DNA from 3 places in the Geodermatophilus sp. SYSU D00710 genome. Region 3 is predicted to be linked to each of the others. Evidence: predicted binding sites of a transcription regulator. Region 3 holds the regulator's gene; each other region holds the start of a gene.
The links. The regulator LexA, encoded in region 3, represses DNA repair genes until DNA is damaged. The targets are predictions, from matches to a motif close to TCGAACANNTGTTCGA.
Positions count from the first base shown of each region.

Region 1: the regulator LexA is predicted to act here: its motif matches at 2,375-2,390, upstream of ACI78U_RS08675 (DUF222 domain-containing protein).
Region 2: the regulator LexA is predicted to act here: its motif matches at 2,919-2,934, upstream of dinB (DNA polymerase IV).

Region 1 is NZ_JBJGYX010000014.1:220-7,348, forward strand. Features, by position in the region: gene ACI78U_RS08665 (DEAD/DEAH box helicase) at 1-1,677, opposite strand, end outside; gene ACI78U_RS08670 (hypothetical protein) at 1,866-2,171, opposite strand; gene ACI78U_RS08675 (DUF222 domain-containing protein) at 2,395-4,311, shown strand; gene ACI78U_RS08680 (hypothetical protein) at 4,359-4,718, shown strand; gene ACI78U_RS08685 (hypothetical protein) at 4,763-5,023, shown strand; gene ACI78U_RS08690 (DNA repair helicase XPB) at 5,494-7,129, opposite strand, start outside.
Region 2 is NZ_JBJGYX010000030.1:20,455-27,583, forward strand. Features, by position in the region: gene ACI78U_RS14750 (transglutaminase TgpA family protein) at 1-1,016, shown strand, start outside; gene ACI78U_RS14755 (DUF3040 domain-containing protein) at 1,162-1,563, opposite strand; gene dinB (DNA polymerase IV) at 1,693-2,904, opposite strand; gene ACI78U_RS14765 (BatC protein) at 3,122-3,421, shown strand; gene ACI78U_RS14770 (cupin domain-containing protein) at 3,661-4,818, shown strand; gene ACI78U_RS14775 (sucrase ferredoxin) at 4,838-5,809, shown strand; gene ACI78U_RS14780 (alkaline phosphatase family protein) at 5,806-6,990, opposite strand; gene ACI78U_RS14785 (class I SAM-dependent methyltransferase) at 6,987-7,129, opposite strand, start outside.
Region 3 is NZ_JBJGYX010000028.1:10,675-17,803, reverse strand. Features, by position in the region: gene ACI78U_RS14155 (hypothetical protein) at 1-494, opposite strand, end outside; gene ACI78U_RS14150 (LysM peptidoglycan-binding domain-containing protein) at 607-1,269, opposite strand; gene lexA (transcriptional repressor LexA) at 1,543-2,331, shown strand; gene ACI78U_RS14140 (hypothetical protein) at 2,408-3,493, opposite strand; gene ACI78U_RS14135 (phosphatase PAP2 family protein) at 3,465-4,208, opposite strand; gene hflX (GTPase HflX) at 4,321-5,787, opposite strand; gene ACI78U_RS14125 (hypothetical protein) at 5,943-6,146, shown strand; gene dapF (diaminopimelate epimerase) at 6,143-7,030, opposite strand; gene miaA (tRNA (adenosine(37)-N6)-dimethylallyltransferase MiaA) at 7,027-7,129, opposite strand, start outside.

The DNA of each region.
Region 1 (7,129 bases), on a different contig from region 3:
CGGCGTCGACGTCTTCGCCGACACCCGGCTGACCAGGCGGTTGATCTCCCGCCGCAGCTCGGCGGCGTCGCGCCACGACCGGCCGGCGTCGTCCTCGTCGGGGTGGTCCTCGACGATCGGCAGCTCCCCGGTGTCCTCCTCGTGCACCCGCTGCGCGATCCGCAGCCGCAGCTCGTCGTCGCGCTTGGCCAGCAGCGACGCCGTCTGCTCGGCGGTGAGCAGGCCGGGGATGCCCAGGAAGTCCTCGTCCTCCGGGGCCACCGCGAGCGGCCCGCCGGCCTCGCCGGTGTGCGCCGTCCCCCCGTGCAGGACGTGCGCGAACCGGGCGTCGGCCTCCAGCGCCTCCCACTGCTTCAGGCCCACCGCCTCGCGCTCCTTGGGCGGCAGCGGGTCGAGGTCGAGCGCCTCGGGATCGGCCGCCTTGGGCGGCGGCATGACGTGGTTGCGCTCCTTCTCCAGCGACGCCGCCAGCCCCAGCAGCGGCCGGACGGCAGGCAGGAAGACCGTGGCGGTCTCGTGCGGTGCCCGGGAGCGGACGACGCGGCCGACGGCCTGGGCGAAGAACAGCGGCGTCCGGTAGGAGGTCATCCACGCCAGGACGGCGGCGCGCGGCACGTCGACGCCCTCGGAGATCATCCGCACGCAGACGGCGATCCGCGCCGAGCCGGCCGCGAACCGCTCGATCTTCTTCGACGCCTTGGGGTCGTCGGAGAGGATCAGCTCGGGCGCCTTGCCGGTGATCCGCTTGACGATCCGGGCGTAGGCGCGGGCGTCGTCCTGGTCGCTGGCCAGCACCAGCCCCGCGGCGTCGGGCATGCCGTTCTCGCGCAGGTGGGTGATCCGCTCGTCCATCGCGGCGATGACGTGCGGCACCCACTGGCCCTTGGGGTCGAGCGCGGTGCGCCAGGCGGCCATCTCCACCGAGCGGGTGCCGGCCTCGGACAGGGAGGCGGCGACCACCTCGCCGGCCGAGTTCCGCCAGCGCGAGGTGCCGGTGTAGGCGGCGAAGACGACCGGCCGGACGACGCTGTCGGCCAGCGCCTCCTTGTAGCCGTAGGTGTAGTCGGCGCGGCTGACCAGCCCCGCGCCGGCCTCCCCGGCGTCGCCCTCGAAGCCGTCCTCCTCGTAGCGCACGAAGGGGATCCGCTCGTCGGGCTTGGTGCGGAAGGGCGTCCCGGTCAGGCACAGCCGGCGGGCGGCGAAGCCGTAGGCCTCCTCGATCGCCTCACCCCACGACAGGCCGTCGCCGGCGTGGTGGACCTCGTCGAGGATCACCAGCGTCTTGACGGCGGTGGCGCGGGCGGCGTGCAGCATCGGCTTGCCGGCCACCTGCGCGTACGTCGTCACGTAGCCCTGGGTGCCGGCGCGCACCGGGCCGACGGCGTTGGTCAGACCGGGGTCGAGCACGATGCCCATCCGGTCGGCGGCGTCGGCCCACTGCAGCCGCAGGTGGTCGGTCGGGCAGACGACGATCACGCGGGCGACCTCGCGCCGCTGCAGCAGCCGCGAGGCCAGCGTGAGCGCGAAGGTCGTCTTCCCCGCGCCCGGCGTCGCGGTGACGAGGAAGTCCTTGGGGGCGGCCTCCTCGTAGCGCTCGAGGGCGGCCTGCTGCCACGCCCGGAGCGGTCGGCTGGTCGTCTGCGGGGCGACCGCCCCGACCCGTGTTGCACTCGCCATCTCGGGCTCATCCTGCCTGCGGCGGAGGAGACACGCCCAACCGGCCGCCTCCCGCGCGCCTCCCGTGCGACCACGTATACGGGCCGGTCCGTACGCGTCTGACCTGCGTCTTCGTCGTGGCGACCGACGGCGGGGTGGTGCGCCTCACACGCCGGTCGGACCGGTCCGTCCCGTCGTGGCGGTCACGGTCAGCCGGAGGCGCGCCCCTCGCCGTGGACGAGCCGCAGGTGCGGTCCGGTGGGCACGTCCGCCCGCGGGTCGGGGACCTCGGGCAGGCCGGCCGCGCGCCGCACCCGGTTCTCCGGGACGTCGAGCGCGCGGGCGAGGTGGGCGGCCATCCAAGGGCTGATCAGGGCCCAGCCGCGGGTGTGCGCGATCCGTTCGAGCACCTCCGGCGCGACGGCGCCGCGGGCCCGGCGGGAGGCCTCGACCACCGACCCGCCCAGCTCCCACAGCCGTCGCCGGACGAGTTCCTGGAGGTCCTTCGTGGTCACCCGAGGACGATAGGACGACGGGGCCGGTGGCGGCAGGCTGGTCGTTCGTCTCGGCGCTGGTCAGGGCTGTTCCTGGTCCGGCGACGGGCTGACCGTTCTGGTTCTGGAGCCCGCCGGTCGCGGTGGGGTCCGCGCCGATCGCTCCCTGGCCGCGAAGCGCTGACCTGCACGTTCTCGGCTCTACGCCTTGTGCGACCCCCTAATCGAACATGTGATCGATCACGTGGCGGGAGTCCTGGCGGTCGACGAACCACCCCTGGTGGGGTGGGCGTCGGGGCCGCTGGGCGCGGTGCAGGCCGCCGACCGGGAGATCGCCCGGCAGGCCGCGCTGCGGGCGCGGGCGGTGGCCGCGTTCGCCGCGTCCCGGCCGGCGTCGGCCGATCGGCCGCCGGGCTCGCCGGGGGCGATGGCCGCCGACCGGTGGGCGGCGCGGGCCGAGGTGCTGCGGCCGGTGAGCGAGTGGGCCACCGACGAGCTGGCGGTCGCGCTGGCGGTGTCGGCCCAGGCGGCGCAGGCGCTGCTGGAGCGGTCGCTGATCCTGGTGCACCGACTGCCGGGCACGCTGACCGCACTGGAATCGGGGGCGCTGCACGTGGGGCACCTGGGGCCGCTGATCGACAAGGTCGCCCCGATCACCGACGACACCGTTCGTACGCAGCTGGAGCGGGATCTGCTCGCCTGGGCGGCGCAGCGGCACACCACCCCGGCGCAGCTGGGCGACAAGGCCCGCCGGGAGCTGCTCAAGCGCACCGCCCGCACCGCCGCCGACGACCTGCTCCGCGCAGTGCGCCGGCGTGGCGTGGATGCCCGCCCCGACCGCACCGACGGGATGAGCGTGGTCTCGGCGCTGCTGACCACCCCCGAGGCGGCCGCACTGCTCGCCGCGCTGGGGGCCTGTGCCGACGCGCTGCCCGCCGATCCGGCCGATGGGCGCACCCGCGGGCAGAAGATGGCCGACTGCCTGCTGGACCTGGTGCTGCGCCCCGGGGAGACCGGGCTGCCACCGGTGCAGGTCACCCTGACCGTGGTCGCCCCGGTGGGGGCGCTGCTGGGCGGGGACGCCGCCTGTGAGGTCGACGGGCAGGTGGTGCCGGCCGAGCTGGTCCGGGCGCTGCTGGCCGCCCTCACCGGCCACCGGGCCGACGCCACCACCGGCACCGCCGGGACCGACGCCATCGCGACTGACACCGAGCCCGCCCAGGCCGCGTCGGAGGGTGCCGAGGTGAGCGACCCGCAGCCGGCCTCCGGCGGGGACGACGTCCTGGGCTGGGAGGCCCGCGAGCAGGCCGAGCTGGAGGCCTGGTGGGCGCGGATGGAACGCCGCGTGCTGGCCGGGGAGTTCGACGCCGAACCACCACCCTGCTACGTCGACGACGAGCCACCTGACTGCCTCTACGGCCCGCCACCGGACTCCGGCGACGACCCGCCACCCCACACGTCTCCCGACCCCGGCGACACCCCAAGTCCCGATGGCTGGTGGGCGCGCGCCGACCACGCCGTCGACCAGGCGAGCACCGCCCTGCTGGGGCTCGAGCGGGCCCTGGGCCACGCCCGCCGCACGGTGGCCACCGCGCAGCGCGCCGACGCCGCCGACGAGGCCACCTGGGCCGCCGGCTCCGCCGGCCGGATCACCGCCGCACCCGACGTCCTCACCCAGCTGGCCGCGGCCACCGACACCGCCCGCGCCGACCTCGCCGCCCTGCTCGCCGCCACCAGCGGGGGCGGGCTGGCCGACCGGCCCCGCCTCGCGCTCACCCACGCGGCCGGCGGCGCGCTGCTGGCCCTCACCGACCTGCCCGCCCTGCACCGCGCCGCCCGCACCGGCACCGGCCTGGCCGCCCCTGCCGCCAGCCCCGGCTACCGGCCGAGCGCCGCGCTGGACCGGCACGTCCGCGCCCGCGACCGCCGCTGCCGCTTCCCCGGCTGCCGCCGCCCCGTCCCCCGCGCCGGCGACCTCGACCACAGCGTTCCCTGGCCGGCCGGGCCCACCACCGCGGCCAACCTCACCGGCTACTGCACCGGCCACCACCGCGGCAAGCACCAGGCCCCCGGCTGGCGACACACCCTCGCCGCCGACGGCACCCTCACCGTCACCACCCCGTCCGGCCTCACCGCCGCCACCACCCCACCGCCCTACTGACGGGTGACCGGCTTCAGGACCGGGCGGTCGAGCCGATGGTCCACAGCGTGATCATCGCCAGCCGCGAGGACATCGCCGAGATGCTCTGGCTCCGGGACGAGCCGGACCTGGCCCGCGCCGTGCTGGACACGGACGACGCGACGTACCGGCGCATCATGGAGGTCGCCGCGCGCCCGGGCACCGGGTCGTGGCTGCACGACCGGGTCGACGAGCTCCTGTCGGCGGCCGCGGTCCGGGTGCTCACCGGAGGTGGACGCCGCCGGCCCCGTAGGTGGCGCGCCCGGTCCCGGGATCGTCTGCCCGCTCTCTGGCAGGAGGTGGGGCCGGAGCGGGACCGCCGCAGCGAACGCGACCCGGTCCTCGACGCTCTCCACATCATGGACGACCACTTCCCGGGCGGGGACTGACGTCAGGGCCCCCGCCGGGCCGGCCGCGGTGGGATCCTCCCGCCATGACCGAGCCCGAGTACGCCGCGCTCCGCGAGCGCGCGGCGATGGGGGACCGCGACGCGGCCGGCGAGCTCATCGAGCTCGCCGGCGAGCGGGGCGACCTGGCGGAGCTGCGGCGGCTGGCCGACCTCGGCAACCGCGACGCCGTCGACGAGCTGGTGCAGCGGGCCAGCGAGCTGAGCGACCTCGCCGAGGTGCGGCGGCTGGCCGAGGAGGGCAACGCCGACGCCGCCGACGTCCTGCACGAGCTGACCGAGGACTGACGCGGCCGGCATGACGCGCTTCGTGATCGACGCGCCCACCCTGCTGCACCTGGTGACCGAGCGCCTCGACCTGGCACTCGCACACCAGTTGGTGGCGCCGCAGGTGCTGCGCTCGCAGGCCCTCGACCTGCTCCTCGCCGCCGTGCGGCGCGGCGAGCTCGACGAGGCCACCGCCCTCGACCGCCACGAGGCGATGACCGGCATCCGCATCCGGCTGCTGGGCGACCGGGTGTCCCGCCCCGCCGGGTCGCCTGGCGCCTGGCCGTCGAGCACGGCCTCGAGTCGACCACCGTCGCCGAGTACCTGGCCGTCACCCGCCTGCAGGCCGACGCCTTCGTCTCCGTCGACGCCGCGGCGCGGGCCCGGGCGGAGGGCATCGTCCCGGTCGGCACGGTCGACCGGCTCACGGCCGGCTGAGACGGCCGCGGCCCCCGGGTCACGAGGACCAGGGGGCCGCGGGAGGAACAGCGCTAGTCGGCGGGCTCGTCCACCCAGTCCGGGCCGTTGACCTCGCCCGGACCGGCCAGGTCGGCGGCGTCGACGATCGTGTACGCGTAGCCCTGCTCGGCGAGGAACCGCTGCCGGTGCGCGGCGTACTCGGCGTCGAGGGTGTCGCGGCTGACCACCGTGTAGAAGTGCGCCTGCCGGCCGTCGGCCTTGGGGCGCAGCACCCGGCCCAGCCGCTGGGCCTCCTCCTGCCGCGAGCCGAACGTCCCCGACACCTGCACGGCGACGGCGGCCTCGGGCAGGTCGATGGAGAAGTTGGCGACCTTGGAGACCACCAGCGTCCGGACCTCCCCGCGCCGGAAGGCGTCGAAGAGCTTCTCCCGCTCCCGGTTGGTGGTCGAGCCCTGGATCACCGGCGCGTCGAGTGCCCGGCCGAGCTCCTCGAGCTGGTCGAGGTAGGCCCCGATCACCAGCTTCTGCTCGTCGGGGTGCCGCTCGAGCACCCGCCGGATCACCGGCAGCTTCGACGACGCGGTGGCCGCGATCCGGTACCGCTCCTCGGGCTCGGCGACCGCGTAGGTCATCCGCTCCTCGTCGTCGAGGCCGACCCGCACCTCGACGCACTCGGCCGGGGCGATGTAGCCCTGCGACTCGATGTCCTTCCACGGCGCGTCGTAGCGCTTGGGCCCGATGAGCGAGAAGACGTCGTCCTCGCGGCCGTCCTCGCGGACCAGCGTCGCCGTCAGCCCCAACCGCCGGCGGGACTGCAGGTCGGCGGTCAGCCGGAAGATCGGCGCCGGCAGCAGGTGCACCTCGTCGTAGACGATCAGGCCCCAGTCCTGGGCGTCGAAGAGGTCCAGGTGGCGGTACTCGCCCTTCCGGCGGGTGGTCATCACCTGGTAGGTCGCGATGGTGACCGGGCGGATCTCCTTGCGCTCCCCGGAGTACTCGCCGATCTCCTCCTCGGTGAGCGACGTGCGCGCGATCAGCTCGCGCTTCCACTGCCGCCCCGAGACGGTGTTGGTCACCAGGATCAGCGTGGTCGCCTTGGCCTCGGCCATCGCCGCGGCCCCGACCAGCGTCTTGCCCGCACCACAGGGCAGGACGACGACGCCCGAGCCGCCGGCCCAGAAGCCCTCGACGGCCTCCCGCTGGTAGTCGCGCAGGTGCCAGCCCTCCTGGGCCAGCTCGATCGGGTGCGCCTGCCCGTCGACGTAGCCGGCGAGGTCCTCGGCCGGCCAGCCCACCTTGAGCAGCGCCTGCTTGAGCCGGCCGCGCTCGGAGGGGTGCACGACGACGGTGTCGGGGTCGATCCGCGCCCCGAGCATCGGCGCCACCCGCTTGGAGCGGACGACCTCCTCGAGCACCGCGCGGTCGGTGGTGGTGAGCACCAGGCCGTGCACCGGGTTGTTGACCAGCGTCAGCCGGCCGAAGCGGTCCATCGTGTCGGCGACGTCGACCAGCAGCGCGTGCGGCACCGGGTAGCGCGAGAAGCGCACCAGCGCGTCGACGACCTGCTCGGCGTCGTGCCCGGCGGCGCGCGCGTTCCACAGCGCGAGCGGGGTGACCCGGTAGGTGTGCACGTGCTCGGGGGAGCGCTCGAGCTCGGCGAACGGCGCGATGGCCGCGCGGCAGTCGCGGGCCTGCGGGTGGTCGACC
Region 2 (7,129 bases), on a different contig from region 3:
GCGCGGCGACCCCGTACGAGGCGGTGCGCGCCATCCACGGGCACTTCTCCCGGGAGAACGGCTTCGTCTACAGCCTGTCGACCGCGCCGGGCACCAGCGGGGACGACCTCACCGACTTCCTCCGGCTCAAGCAGGGGTACTGCGAGCAGTACGCCGGGGCGATGGCGGCGATGGTCCGCGCCGCCGGCATCCCCGCCCGGGTGGCGCTCGGGTACACCCCCGGCCGGCTGCAGCCCGGCGGTGGCCGGCTGGTCACCAGCGACGACGCGCACGCCTGGGTGGAGGTCTACTTCGACGACCTCGGCTGGATCCCGTTCGACCCGACCCCGATCGACCGCGAGCGCGCCGTCGACCTGCCGTGGGCGCCGCGGCCGACCGACCAGGAGGTGCTGGAGCGGCCGACCGACGTCCCGACCGTCCCGACCGCCCCGCAGGGCGTCCCGGTACCGCGGGAGGACCGGGTCGACGGCGCCCCGCAGCCGGGCACCTCGGCCGCCACGCAGGCGTCGTCGTCGCGGCCGGTGCTGGTCGGCGCGGGGGTGCTGCTCGGGGTGGCCGCGCTGGTGGCCGCACCGGCCGGCGCGCGGGCGCTGCAGCGCCGCCGCCGGGTGGCCGACGGCGGGCCGGCGGCGCTGTGGGACGAGCTGGCCGCCACCGCCCGCGACCTCGGCCTGGTGTGGGACCCGGCGCAGACCCCGCGCCAGCAGGCCGCCACCCTGGCCCGCACCCTCGGGACCGGTGGGAGCGGCGCCCACCGGATGGGGACGCCGGGGGCGGCGGACGCGGTGGAGCGGCTGGCCCGCGCGGAGGAGACCGCCTGCTACGGCCGTCCCGGCAGCGCCGCCGGCGACCCCGACGCGGTGGCGGCGCTGCGGGTGGCCCGGCGCGGGCTGCTGGCGGCGGTCCCGGCGAGCACGCGGCTGCGGGCGCTGCTGTGGCCGGCCTCGCTGGCCGAGAGCCTCGGGAGCACCGCGCGGACGCTGCTCGGCCGGCTCCCCCGCCGCGCCGCCTCCTGACGGAGGACCCGTCGACCGAGCGTGTGCGCTGACGCGGCACGCCGGCGCCGGGGGTGCAGCGCCGGCGCACACCGTCGAACGGGCCCGGGAACGCCGACGGCCGCCGTCCCGGGTGGGACGGCGGCCGTCGGCGGCGCGGTGAGGGCTACTGGTCGTAGCGGCGGCGGAAGCGCTCCTCGAGGCGGTTCTTCAGCGGCTGGCGGCGGGCCCGCCCACCGCGGCCGCGGGCGGCGGTGCTCCCGCCGCGGGCACCGGCCGGGCCGGGCTCGACCGCGCCGGTGGCGCTGCGGTAGTTGAGCACGCCGAGCGCGGCGCCGCCGAACATCACCAGGAAGCCGAGGACGCCCAAGGGCACGGACGGGACGACCGCGCCACCCACGAGGACGGCCAGGCCCACGACCACCAGCAGCGCACCGAGTTGCAGCTTCCGCCGGGCCTTGAGCCTGCGGTCACCCGTGCGGACGGAGGAGGCGAACTTGGGATCGTCGTCGACGAGGGCGCGCTCGATCTGCTCCAGCAGTCGCTGCTCGTGCTCGGAGAGCGGCACCGAGACCTCCAGGTGGGCGGAGCCAATACCGCCGGTCTCTACCCGGCGGTGCCCACGAGGATACGAGTCGTTCGCGGGGTGCGAAAGGCGAGTCGGCGGCGACCCGCCGGTGATCACCGGCGACCACTCTCACGGGCGATCGCGCACCCGCCGGTCGCGGTCGCGGTGCAGCAGGGTGGCCGGCCGGACCGCCCCGGCGCCGAACCGGCGGGCGGCCCGGTCGGCGGCCAGTTCGGCGTCCCGGCGGCCGTGCTCGCGCTCGCCGAGCTCGAGCTGGCGGGGCGCCGAGCCCGCGGCCACCAGCCGCTCGGCCCGCACGCCGACCAGCCGCAGCCGCGCCCGGTCCAGGCCGAGGGCGTCGAAGAGGGCGCGGGCGGTCTCGTAGAGGTCCTGCCCGACGTCGGTGGGGACGTCGAGGGTGCGGCTGCGGGTGATCGTGGTGAAGTCGGCGAAGCGGACCTTGATCGTGACCGTGCGCGCCAGCCAGCCGCCCGCGCGCAGCCGGCCCGCCGTCCGCTCGGCCAGCCGCAGCAGCTCCCGGTGGACGACGGCGGGGTCGTCGACGTCGGTGGGGAAGGTCTCCTCGTGCCCGGTGGACCGCTCCGGCTCGTCGGGCACCACCCGGCGGGGGTCGCGCCCCCAGGACAGCTCGTGCAGGTGTGCGCCGGCCGCCGGGCCCACCGCCCGCTGCAGCGTGCGGACCGGCACGTGCGCGAGGTCGCCGACGGTGCGCAGCCCCAGCCGCAGCAGCACCTCCTCGGTCTTCGCGCCCACGCCCCACAGCGCACCGACCGGCAGCGGGTGCAGGAAGTCGATGACCTCGGCCGGGCGGACGACGAGCATCCCGTCGGGCTTGGCGCGGGTGGAGGCGAGCTTGGCCACGAACTTGGTGCCGGCCACGCCCACCGAGCAGGTGATGCCCTGCTCGTCGTAGACGCGGGCGCGCAGGTACTCGCCGATCTGCGCGGCGTCACCCAGCCGTCGGCCGGCGCCGGAGACGTCGAGGAACGCCTCGTCGAGGCTGAGCGGCTCGACCAGCGGGGTGACCGACCGGAACAGCGCCATGACCGACCGGGAGACCTCGGCGTAGAGGGCCACGTCCCCCGGCAGCACGGTGGCCGTCGGGCACAGCCGCAGCGCGCGGGCCGTGGGCATGGCGGCGTGCACGCCGTACGCGCGCGCCTCGTAGGTGGCCGAGGTGACCACCCCGCGGTTGCCGGAGCCGCCGACGATCACCGGGGTGCCCGCCAGCTCGGGGTGCCGGCGCACCTCGACGCTGGCGAAGAAGGCGTCCATGTCGACGTGCAGGACGGTGCACCCCATCGCCCGTCCCCCCGTCATGCCGCCTCCCTGGATCGAACACCTGTTCGCACCGACCCGGGGAGACTAACGGCCTCCGCGGGTCCGCGGCGCGTGGTCCGCGGTGCGTCCCGGCGTGTCCCGTCCCACCGCGAAGTGGCTGGTCGCCCGCATGTGTGACCGGCACCCCGGCGAGGTAGGTGGGACACGACCGACCGCCGTCCGGCGGCCGGCGCCGATCCGCACCCGGAGGAGCTCGATGGCGCTCGACGACGACGACATGACCAGCACGGAGGGTCCGGCCGACAGCGGAGCCGGCGAGGGCACGCCCGGCCAGCACGACGGCGGCGCCGACGGCGGCGCGGACAGCGGTGCCGGCCACGGCCCGGCCGACGGCGGTGCGGTGGGCGGTGGCTCGGACGGTGGCGCCGACGGCGGTGCCGACGGCGGTGCCGACGGGGGCGCCGGCCACGGCCCGGCCGACGGCGGCGCGGTGGGCGGCGGCTCGGACGGGGGCGCCGACGGCGGTGCCGACGGCGGCGCGGACGGTTCGGCCTGAGCCAGGACCCGGCCGTCGCGGGGCCGGGCGGGGCTGACCCCCGCCCGGCCCTGCGCCGGTGCACGCACCTCGACCCCGCGGTCTTCGCCGAGCGGCACTGGTCGCGCCGCCCGCTGCTGGCCCGCGCCGAGGACACCGGGGAGTCCTTCGCCGACCTGCTGACGCTGGCCGACGTCGACGAGCTGCTCTCCCGCCGCGGGCTGCGCACGCCGTTCCTGCGCATCGCCAAGGACGGCGCCGTGGTCGACGCCGGGCGCTTCACCACCTCCGGCGGCGCCGGCGCCGAGGTGGCCGACCAGGTCTCCTCCGACGCCGTCCTGCGGCTGTTCGCCGACGGCAGCACGGTGGTCCTGCAGGGCCTGCACCGGCTCTGGCCGCCGCTGATCGAGTTCGCCGACCAGCTGGCCGCCGACCTGGGGCACCCGACGCAGGTCAACGCGTACGTCACGCCGCCGTCCTCGCGCGGCTTCTCCCCGCACTACGACGTGCACGACGTCTTCGTGCTGCAGGTGGCCGGCGAGAAGCACTGGACGATCCACGAGCCGGTGCTCCCCGAGCCGCTGCGCAGCCAGCCCTGGACCGACCGCGCGGCCGCCGTGGCCGCGGCCGCGGAGCGCGAGCCGGTCATCGACGCGGTGCTGCGCCCCGGCGACGCGCTCTACCTGCCCCGCGGCTACCTGCACTCGGCGGTGGCGCTCGGCCAGACCAGCGCCCACCTGACCGTCGGCGTCCACTCGGTCACCCGCTGGTCGGCCGTGGAGTCGACGCTGGACCTGGTGCGGGTGCTGGCCGCCGAGGACCGCGAGCTGCGCCGCGCGCTGCCCCTGGGCGTGGACCTCGCCGACCCGGCGACCCTGCGCGACGACGTCGCCGCCGTCGTCGGCGCGCTGCAGGACTGGCTGGGCCGGGTCGACCCCGACCGGGTGGCCGACCGGGTGCGCAGCCGCGCCTGGGCCCAGGTGCGCCCGGAGCCGGTCGCGCCGCTGGCCCAGGCGACCGCCGCCGCGGCCCTCACGCCCGACACCGTGCTGCGGGTGCGCCGCCGGCTGCGGGTCGCGCTGCGCCCGGCCGCCGACGGCGACCGCGTCACCCTGATCGGCGGCCGGCGGTCCCACGAGTTCCCCGCCGCCACCCGCGAGGCGCTGGCCGGGCTGCTCGCCGCCGGGGAGCTCAAGGTCGCCGACCTGGCCGGCCTGGACCCCGCCGACCGGCTGACCCTGGCCCGGCGGCTGGTGACCGAGTCGATCGCGGTGGTGGCCGACGCACAAGTCGACGGTGGGATGGACGGGGTGCCGGCCACCGCGCCCGAGCCCGGCCCGGCCGGACCGGGTGCCCCCGCCCCGGACGCCGGCGGGGACGATGGGGAGCGTGCCGACGCCCTCGGGACCGGCTCGTGAGCCCGCAGCCCTCCCCCGGGTGAGTGCCGCACCGGCCGAGCCCGCCGCCCCCTCGCCCTCCCGGCCGGTCCGCACCGGCCGGCTGGACCCGACCCGCTGCTCGGTGACCGCGCTGGTCCGCGGCGACTCCCCCGTCGCCACGGCGGGGCCCGCACAGCGCTGGCTGCTGGTCGAGCAGCCGGGGCCGTGGGGCCGCGACGCGCTCCTGCAGTCCCGCCTCGACGCCGGCGTCGCCCCGCGCCTGGCCGCCCGCGCCCGCGCCGAGGGCGTCCGGGTGCTGCTGGTGCGCCGTCCCGGGGAGCGGCCGGCCGCGTCCGGGCGGCGCTGGGCCTACGCCGACGGCCGGCCGGGCCGCGAGGGGCTGTGGTGGTCGGTCCGCGACGCCGACGCCGACCTGCTCGACGCGCCGTGGGACGGCTCGGTCGGCGAGCGCGCGCCCGACCCGGTCTACCTGGTCTGCACCCACGGCCAGCACGACGCCTGCTGCGCGCTGCGCGGGCGCCCGCTGGCCCGCGCCCTGCCCGCGCCCGGCCCGGCCGACGTCTGGGAGTGCAGCCACCTCGGCGGCTGCCGGTTCGCCACCAACGTGCTGGTGCTGCCGCACGGCTTCGCCTACGCCCAGGTGGCCGGCGACGGCGCGGACCTCGTCGCCGCGCACGCCCGCGGGCAGGTGGCCCTGCCGTGGCTGCGCGGCCGGTCGGGGCTGCCGCTGGCCGCGCAGGCCGCCCAGCAGGCCGCCCGCGAGCGGCTGGGCCTGCTCGGCGTCGACGACCTGCCGCTGCGCCGCGCGCAGCGGCAGCCGGGCACCGACGCCGAGGCGGCGGCCGGCGTCGAGCGGTTCGACGTCGTGCTCGGCGGCCCGGACGGCGACGTCGTGGTGCGGGTGGAGAGCCGGCCGGCGCCCGAGGCGGCGCAGTTGACCTGCCGGGCCGTGCACCCCGCGCACCCGCGCGAGTGGACCGCGCTGTCGGTCTCGCTGCCGGTCCCCTAGAGGGCGCGCCCGCGGGCCAGCAGCAGCGGGATGGCGACCTCGGCGCCGGTCAGCGAGCCGTGGTAGGCCGCCAGCCGGCTCGGACCGGGCTCGGTGGCCGACGCGGTGATCGCCCACGGGCCGCGGGCGAGCGCGACGACGTCGCCGATGCGGTCGGCCAGCGCGGCGTCGACGTCGCCGAAGACGCCGCTCGCGACCGCCTCGTCCCGGCCGACAACCCAGGCGCGGTCGCCGAGGACCCCGCGCCAGGCGTCGAGGACGTCGCCGGCGGCGCCGGGCACGGCGTGGGCGTAGCGGGCGCGGGGCTCCCCGGCCAGCAGCGCGACGCCGTCGAGCAGGGCGGGCTCGTCGTCGAGGTCGACGCGGGTGGCGGCGGGGACGTCGAGCATGCCGTGGTCGGCGGTGACCAGGAGCGCGGCGTCGTCGGGCAGGCCGGTGACCACCTGCTCGACGAGGCGGTCGACGAGCGCGAGCTGGTTGCGCCAGCTGTCGGAGTCGACGCCGCGGACGTGGCCGGTGAGGTCGAGCTCGGGGGTGTAGCCGTAGACCAGGCCGGTGGGGGTCGCGGCGAGGGACTGCAGGAGCACCGCGGCGAGGTCGCCGGCGCCGACCGTGCCCGGGTACCCGGCGCCGCGGTAGGCGGCGGTGGACAGGCCCGAGCCCGCGTAGGCGTAGGGGGCGACCGCGGTGACCGGCAGGCCGGCGGCCGCGGCCTGCTCGAAGACGGTCGGGCGGGGCTGCCAGTCGCGCGGGTCGGGGTCGTCTCTCCAGGCGACGTGGTTGAGCAGCCGGTCCTGGCCGGGGACGGCGGTGACGAAGCCGAGGACGCCGTGCCCGCCCGGGGGCACGCCGGTGCCGAGGGTGGCGAGGCTGACCGGGGTGGTGCTCGGGCAGGGCGCGTCGAGGTCGCCGACCGGGGTGGCCAGCGCGGCGAGCGTGGGCGCGAGGGAGGCGTGCGCGCGCAGCAGCTGCGCACCCAGCCCGTCGACGAGCAGCACCGCGACCCGCCGCGCCCCCGCCAGCGCGGCGGTGAGCCCGAGCGGGTCGGGCGGCAGGCCGGCGCGGTCGACGTCGACGCCGAGGGCGGCGGCCACGCCGGGCAGGACGTCGGCGAGCGTGGCGCGGCCGTAGGCGGGGCGGACCAGGTCCGCGGGCAGCCCGTCGGGCGGCGGCACGGTCACGGGCGGGTGGCCAGGACGTGGAGGCCGGTGGCGACGTCGCGGTAGGGCGAGGTGCCGGCCAGGGCGAGCTCGAGGCGGCGGACCGCGGCCGGGTCGGCGCCGGAGGCGGTGTCGAGCAGGTCGGCGACGACGGCGACGC
Region 3 (7,129 bases):
ACGGGCACGCCGACGGCCGGCATCTCGGCGGTGACCGCGCGGTGTCGGCCGGCGCCGGCCGCGGAGGGAGCCCGGTGCCGGCCCGGCGCCTCCGCGCCGACGGCCGGCTGCTCGGCGGTCACGTCGGCACAGTGCCGGCGGGAACGGCGCGGGCGGTCAGCAGCCGGCACACCGACCGGGCGGACGACGGACATCGCGGCCGTGACGGGCCCCCCGGGAGCGGAAGCCGTGACGGCGGTGTGCGCGGTGACCGCCGGCGCCAGCGTGAGCCGGCGCTCCGGCAGCCGGACGGCGGCCAGCTCGACCCAGGTCCCGGCGCCCTCGACGACGCCCGGGACCTCGGTACGCAGTCGCACCCAGACCTCGCACGCGCCGGTGTCGTCGTGCCGCCAGCCGAGCATCGCGCCCACGACCCAGGCGCCGTCCACGAGCACCTCGACGTCCTGCGGCGACCCGAACGACACCGCTGCCCTGCTGTTCACGGCTGCTGACACGTCCTCACCGTATGTGTTCGTCCGAGCCGGATGCGTGAGCGACCGGACACCGATGGTTGACGAACCGGGCCGGGCGGTCTCGTCACTTGTCCGGGGAGTGCCCCCGTCCCGGTCACGGCAGGCGCAGCACCTGACCGGCGACCACCGCCGAGTCCTCGAGGTCGTTGAGCTCCTCGATCGCGTCGACGACGACGCGCACGTCCTGCTCCGGGCCGGCGACCTCGCCGGCGATCGACCACACGGTGTCACCCGGCTGCACGACGACGCTGCTCTCCCCGGCGAGCCGCAGGCCCTGCTCGGGGGCGAGCACCTCCCGCCCCAGGACCGCGCCGCCGACGCCCGCGGCGAGGACCAGCACGGCCACCAGGCGGCGCCCGCGGTGGGTCAGCCGCACGGGGCCGGGGGCCGGCGCCGCCGGACCGCGGCCGGCCCGGGCCGGCTCGCAGCGCACCGGCCGGCCCCCCGGCCGCGCCGGTGCCCGGCGGGTGCGGGGCGCCTCGGCGGCCGGCCCCGCGGCGGGACCGGTGGCACGGACGGGCGCCGCGGCCGGGCGGTCGGGCACCGGCCGCAGGTGCCCGGTGATCCGCGGACCCGAGCCCGGCAGGGCCGCCCGCGGCGACGCCGGAGCGCCCTGGGCCGGGCGACGCGGGGCCGGGGGAGGTGCCTGCCGGCGCGGGGCCGCGGTCCCGCGCACGGCCCCCTCCGCCAGCAGCGGCCGCCAGGGGACCCGGACCGCCGCGTCGAACTCCAGAACCGCCTGGTGCACGCTGCCCATGACCACTCCTCCTCGTCGCCCCACCGCCGTCGAACACGCGTTCGATCGAACGTCTGTGCGATGTCTACCGCATGGGGCCGACGGGGTCGACCCGACACCTCCGACGGGTTTCGAACACACGTTTGAAGTACCGGGCCCGAGGCGCTACGGTCCGATCAGCAGCCGTCCGCCCGTTCCCCCGGACGCCGGCACCTCCCGGCGTCCGGGGGCCGGGTCCTCCGGGCGGCGGGCGGGACACGAGGGCCGTGGCGACACGGCCGGCGAGGAGGAGACGTGGCGGGCACGAGCGGCACCGGCCAGGGCACGCGCGGGGGTACGGCCACCCGGCGAGGAGGCCGGCGGGGGACGGACACCGCTGCCGACGGCGCCGGGGGGCAGACCGCCGCGGTGCGGTCGTTCCCCGACCGGGGCGACGCCGGCGACGGGCTGACCCAGCGGCAGCGCCGGGTCCTCGAGGTCATCCGCGACTCGATCGACCGCCGCGGTTACCCGCCCTCGGTCCGGGAGATCGGCGAGGCGGTGGGCCTGTCCTCGGCGTCGTCGGTGGCCCACCAGCTCTCGGTGCTGCAGAAGAAGGGCTGGCTGCGGCGCGACCCCAACCGCCCGCGCGCGCTCGACGTGCGGCTGCCCGGGGACACGGCCACCGAGGGCGCACCGGCCGCGCCGGCCGCCGCCGACGGCGGCACCGCGCCCACCTACGTGCCGCTGGTCGGCCGGATCGCCGCCGGCGGCCCGGTGCTGGCCGAGCAGGCCGTCGAGGACGTCTTCCCGCTGCCGCGCGAGCTGGTCGGCGAGGGCACCCTCTTCATGCTCCGCGTCGCCGGTGACTCGATGGTCGACGCGGCGATCTGCGACGGCGACTGGGTGGTCGTGCGCCAGCAGCCCACCGCCGAGAACGGCGAGATCGTCGCCGCCATGCTCGACGGCGAGGCCACGGTCAAGACCTACAAGCGGCGCGACGGGCACGTGTGGCTGCTGCCGCACAACCCGGCCTACGAGCCCATCCCGGGTGACGAGGCCACCGTCCTCGGCCGCGTGGTGTCCGTCCTGCGCCGCGTCTGACCCCACCGCCCGACCCCAGGCGGGCCCGGCTCCCGCCGCGCCGGTCGGCGGGAGCCGGGCCCGCGTGGCCGCGGGCTCAGCCGGTGGGTGGCGCGGCCGCCCGCCGCCGGCGCAGGCGGCCGCCGATCCACACCGCCACCGTGGCGACGGCGGCCGCCACCAGCGCGGCGGTGATCGGGGGGACGTCCGTGCCGCCGTCGGCGGGCGCGGTCGCCGTCGAGGTCGCCGTCGAGGTCCCCGCCGGTGACGACGACGCGGCGGCCCCGGCCGGGATCGGCACGACCGTGACGTCGCCGGGCGGTCCCTCCCCGGCGACGAGCAGCGCGGCGCCGTCGGCGGTGAACGACACCGCCTCCCCCTGCGGTGCCTCGGGCAGCGCGATGCGCGCCGGCTCGCCCGCCAGCGCGGCCGGGACGTCGGACCCGGCGAGCGGCCAGACGTAGGCGTCGGTGTAGGTCCGCAGCGCGATCCGGCTGCCGTCGCGGGCGACGGCGCCCCCGGTCACCAGCAACTGGCCGGCACGCCCCACCGGGCCGCCCGGCGTCCCGGTGAGCGTGAAGGCCACGGTGCCCACGTCGGCCAGCGCGACCGTGCCGCCGTCGACCAGCGGCGCCGCCGGCCGGTAGACGTGACTCGCCCCGAGCACCTCCTTGGTGACCAGGTACGGCGTGCCGTCGGGCGCGACCAGCAGTGCCTCGGCGTCGTGCGGGCCGTCGGGATAGGTGAGCCGGTACAGCGCCGTGGCGCCGTCGGGCCGCAGCGCGATGAGGGCGACGGTCCCCCGGGTGGCGTTGTTGTCCCCGGTGTCGGCCAGCCACACGGTGCCGTCGGGTCCGACGCCGAGGTCCTCGGGGTCGTAGGGGTCCAGCGGCGCGACGGTCTCGTCGACGACCCGGCAGGTCTGGTCGAGCACCGCGACGGTCACCCGCTCACCGCCGTCGGCGACGGCCAGCATCCGGTCGCCGACGTCGACGAGCCCGGAGAGCTCAGCGAGCCGTGGGTCGGTCACCTGGCAGCGCGGTGCGGGCGCGGCCTCCTCGGCGGCCGCGGAGGCCGCCGGCAGCAGGACCGGGGCGAGCCCCAGCGCGAGCCCGAGGACGGCGGCCGGTGCGCGCGGGGCGGACGCCCGCGCGCTACGCGGGAGGACGGCCGACGCGGGCACTCGCCCAGCGTGACAGCACGACTGCGTCGAGTGCGTGCACCACGCCCAGCAGCAGGATCCCGACCGCGGCCCCGACGACCGCGTCGGTGACCCAGTGGAAGTCCAGCGAGACCATGGCGATCCCGGTGGCCACCGGCCCGACGACGCTGAGCCACCACAGCGTCCGCTGCACCGGCGGCGCGAGCCGGTACTCGACGGCCTGCCAGCGGGCCACGCCCCACATGAGCACGGCGTTGGCCACGTGCCCCGAGGGGTAGCTGGCGCCGTCGCGGTGGAAGAACGAGCCGGGATAGGCGGGCGCCGTGCGACCGGTGCCGAACTTGAACGCGTAGACCACGACGGTCAGCAGGGCGAGGGCGACGAGCACCCGCACCAGGGGCAGCAGCGTCCGCCGGCGGATGCACAGCCAGCCGACCAGGCCGGCCAGGACGACGAGGATCGTGCCCCGTCCGCCGATCTGGGTCACCGCCCAGACCGGCCAGTAGACCGGGGAGTCGCGCAGCCCCCACTGGCTGACGATCTCGGAGACCTCGAGGTCGAGCCGCTCGAGGACACCCCGGCTGAGCAGGTCGACGGTGACGCCCACGGTCACCACGAGCGACAGGATCATCAGCCACCACGGCGGCCGTCCGGGGGTCACGACGGCGGGGACGGGGGCCGACGGGTCGCCGTCGGCCGGCGCTCCCCTCCCCCGACGCACCACGCCGCTGGTCACGCGGCCACGGTACCGGGCCGTGACCCGGCCGTGACCTCGCCGCGGGGGACGGCGAGCCGCCCGGGTGGCCGGCGGGCAGCCGGTCACCCGGGCGGGCGAGCGCCGCGGCCGGTCAGCCGACCGGGACGGCGAACCGCTCCAGCGCCGCGGCCAGGCCGCCGTCGACCCGCGCGCTCAGCCGGGTGCCATCCGCCTCGTGCTGCTCGCTCAAGACCTCGCCGTCGCGGTGGACGCGGGCCACCAGGTCGCCGCGGTCGTAGGGCACGAGCACCTCGACCTCGACGTCCGGGTGCGGCAGCCGGGCGGCGACGACCTCGCGGAGCCGCTCGATGCCCTCGCCGGTCCGCGCCGAGACCCACACCGCGCCGGGGAGCGCCCGGCGCAGGGTCAGCACGTCGTCCTCGGTCATGGCGTCGACCTTGTTGACGACGATCAGCTCGGGCACCGCCGCGGCGTCGATCTCGCGCAGCACCACGTGCACCGCGTCGATCTGGCCGAGCGGGTCGGGGTCGGAGCCGTCGACGACGTGCAGCAGCAGGTCGGCGCCGGCCACCTCCTCCAGCGTCGAGCGGAAGGCGTCGACGAGCTGGTGCGGCAGGTGCCGCACGAACCCGACGGTGTCGGTGAGGGTGTACTCGCGGCCGTCGGGCGACTGCGCGCGGCGCACCGTCGGGTCGAGGGTGGCGAACAGCGCGTTCTCCACCAGCACGCCGGCACCGGTGAGCCGGTTGAGCAGGCTGGACTTGCCGGCGTTGGTGTAGCCGGCGATCGCCACGCTCGGCACGGCGTTGCGGCCGCGCGCCGAGCGCTGGGTCGCCCGCGCGGTGGCCATGCCGGCGATCTCGCGGCGAAGCCTGCTGACCCGCGACCGGATCCGCCGCCGGTCGGTCTCGATCTTCGTCTCACCGGGACCGCGGGTACCGATGCCGCCACCACCGGCGACGCGGCCACCGGCCTGCCGGGACAGCGACTCACCCCAGCCGCGCAGGCGCGGCAGCATGTACTGCATCTGCGCCAGCTCGACCTGGGCCTTGCCCTCCCGGCTGGTGGCGTGCTGGGCGAAGATGTCGAGGATCAGCGCGGTCCGGTCGACCACCTTGACCTTGAGGATCCGCTCCAGCGCGTTGAGCTGGCCGGGGGTCAGCTCGCCGTCGCAGATCACGGTGTCGGCGCCGGTCGCGGCCACGATGTCGCGGATCTCGCCGGCCTTTCCCGAGCCCACGTAGGTGCCGGCGTCGGGCTTGTCCCGCCGCTGGCTCACCGCCTCGAGCACCTCCGAGCCCGCCGTCTCGGCGAGCGCGGCCAGCTCGGCCAGCGACCGGTCGGCGTCGGCCTGGGTGCCCTCGGTCCACACGCCGACCAGCACGACGCGCTCGAGGCGCAGCTGCCGGTACTCGACCTCGCTGATGTCGGCGAGCTCGGTGGACAGGCCCGCCACCCGGCGCAGCGCGCCGCGGGCCTCGAGGTCGTACGAGCCGGTGGTGTCGTCGGTGTCGTCGTCCCACTGGCCGGCCGGCGCGGGACGGGGGTCGACGGCCTGCTGGTCGTCGATCGGAGTGCTGCGGGAGGCGGTCGTCATCGCGTCCAGCGTGACACGCGCGTCGTCAGTGGTCACCTGGGTTGTCGTCTGTGCAGTCGTCATACACCGGGTGCAACACCGGAACGGGTCAGGTGCATCCCGCCGGGAGCCGGGTAGGTCGGGACCGTCCGCAGCACCGACGAGAGGGGCACCCCGTGAGCACCAGCAGTGACGCCGGCGTCGAGGACCCGGGCCGCGACCCGGCCGGCCTCGAGGTCCCGCGCAACCTCTTCGGCGGCGCCGACCAGGACACCGGGGCCGGCACGCCGCGCGGCACCGGCAACGTCGGGCCCGGTGACAAGCCCGAGGCGCCCACCGACGAGCCCGAGACCCGCGCCGACACCCCGGACAACCCCTAGGAGCCGAGCCACTCCCGGGTCAGGTCGCCGGTGGCCACCACGACGGCGGGGCCGCGCAGCACGGTCGTCTCGGGGGTGACGTCGACGGTCAGCCGGCCGCCGGGGACGTCGACGACGACCGTGCCGCGCTGCGGCCCGTCGGACCCGGCGGCCAGCGCGGCGTAGGCGGTGGCGCAGGCGCCCGTCCCGCACGAGCGGGTCTCCCCCACCCCGCGCTCGTGCACCCGCAGCCGCACGTGCGCGTCGGCGCCCTCGACGTCGGCGGCGAGGACCCGCACGAACTCGACGTTGACGCCGTCGGGGAACAGCGCGGGGTCGAACCCGGGCTGCGCGGTGAGGTCGAGCGCGTCGAGGTCGGCGTCGGTCAGGCAGACCAGGTGCGGATTGCCCATCGACACCGCCTGGCCGGCGAACACCTGGCCGGCCACGGTCGCCTCGCCGCGGCCGAACGGGCGCGCCGGGCCCATGTCCACCCAGTAGGTGCCGTCGGGACCCGCGCCGACCCGTCGCGGCCCGCCGCGGGTGCCCACGAGGACCCCGTCGGCGCAGGCCGCGCGGTCGAGCAGGCCCTCGGTCACCAGGGCGTGCAGGAACAGCCGGATGCCGTTGCCGCACATCTCCGCGTGCGAGCCGTCGGCGTTGCGGTGGTCCATGAACCACTCACACGCGCCGAGCTGCTCGCCGAGGACGGCGGGGGCGTCGGGCACGTGCACGCTGCGGACCACCCGCAGCACGCCGTCGCCGCCGAGGCCCGAGCGGCGCGCGCACAGCCGGCGGACCAGCGCGGCGTCGAGACGGTCCTCGGGCCAGCGGTCCCCGTCGGGGTCGGGCAGCACGACGAAGTCGTTCTCGGTGCCGTGCCCGAGGAGGAACCGGTCGCTCACCGGCCGATCGTACGGCCGGCGAGCAGCGCGCCGACGGCGTCGGCGAGGTCGGGTCGGCCGGCGTCGAACCACGTCGTCGTCGCGTCGCGGCGAAACCAG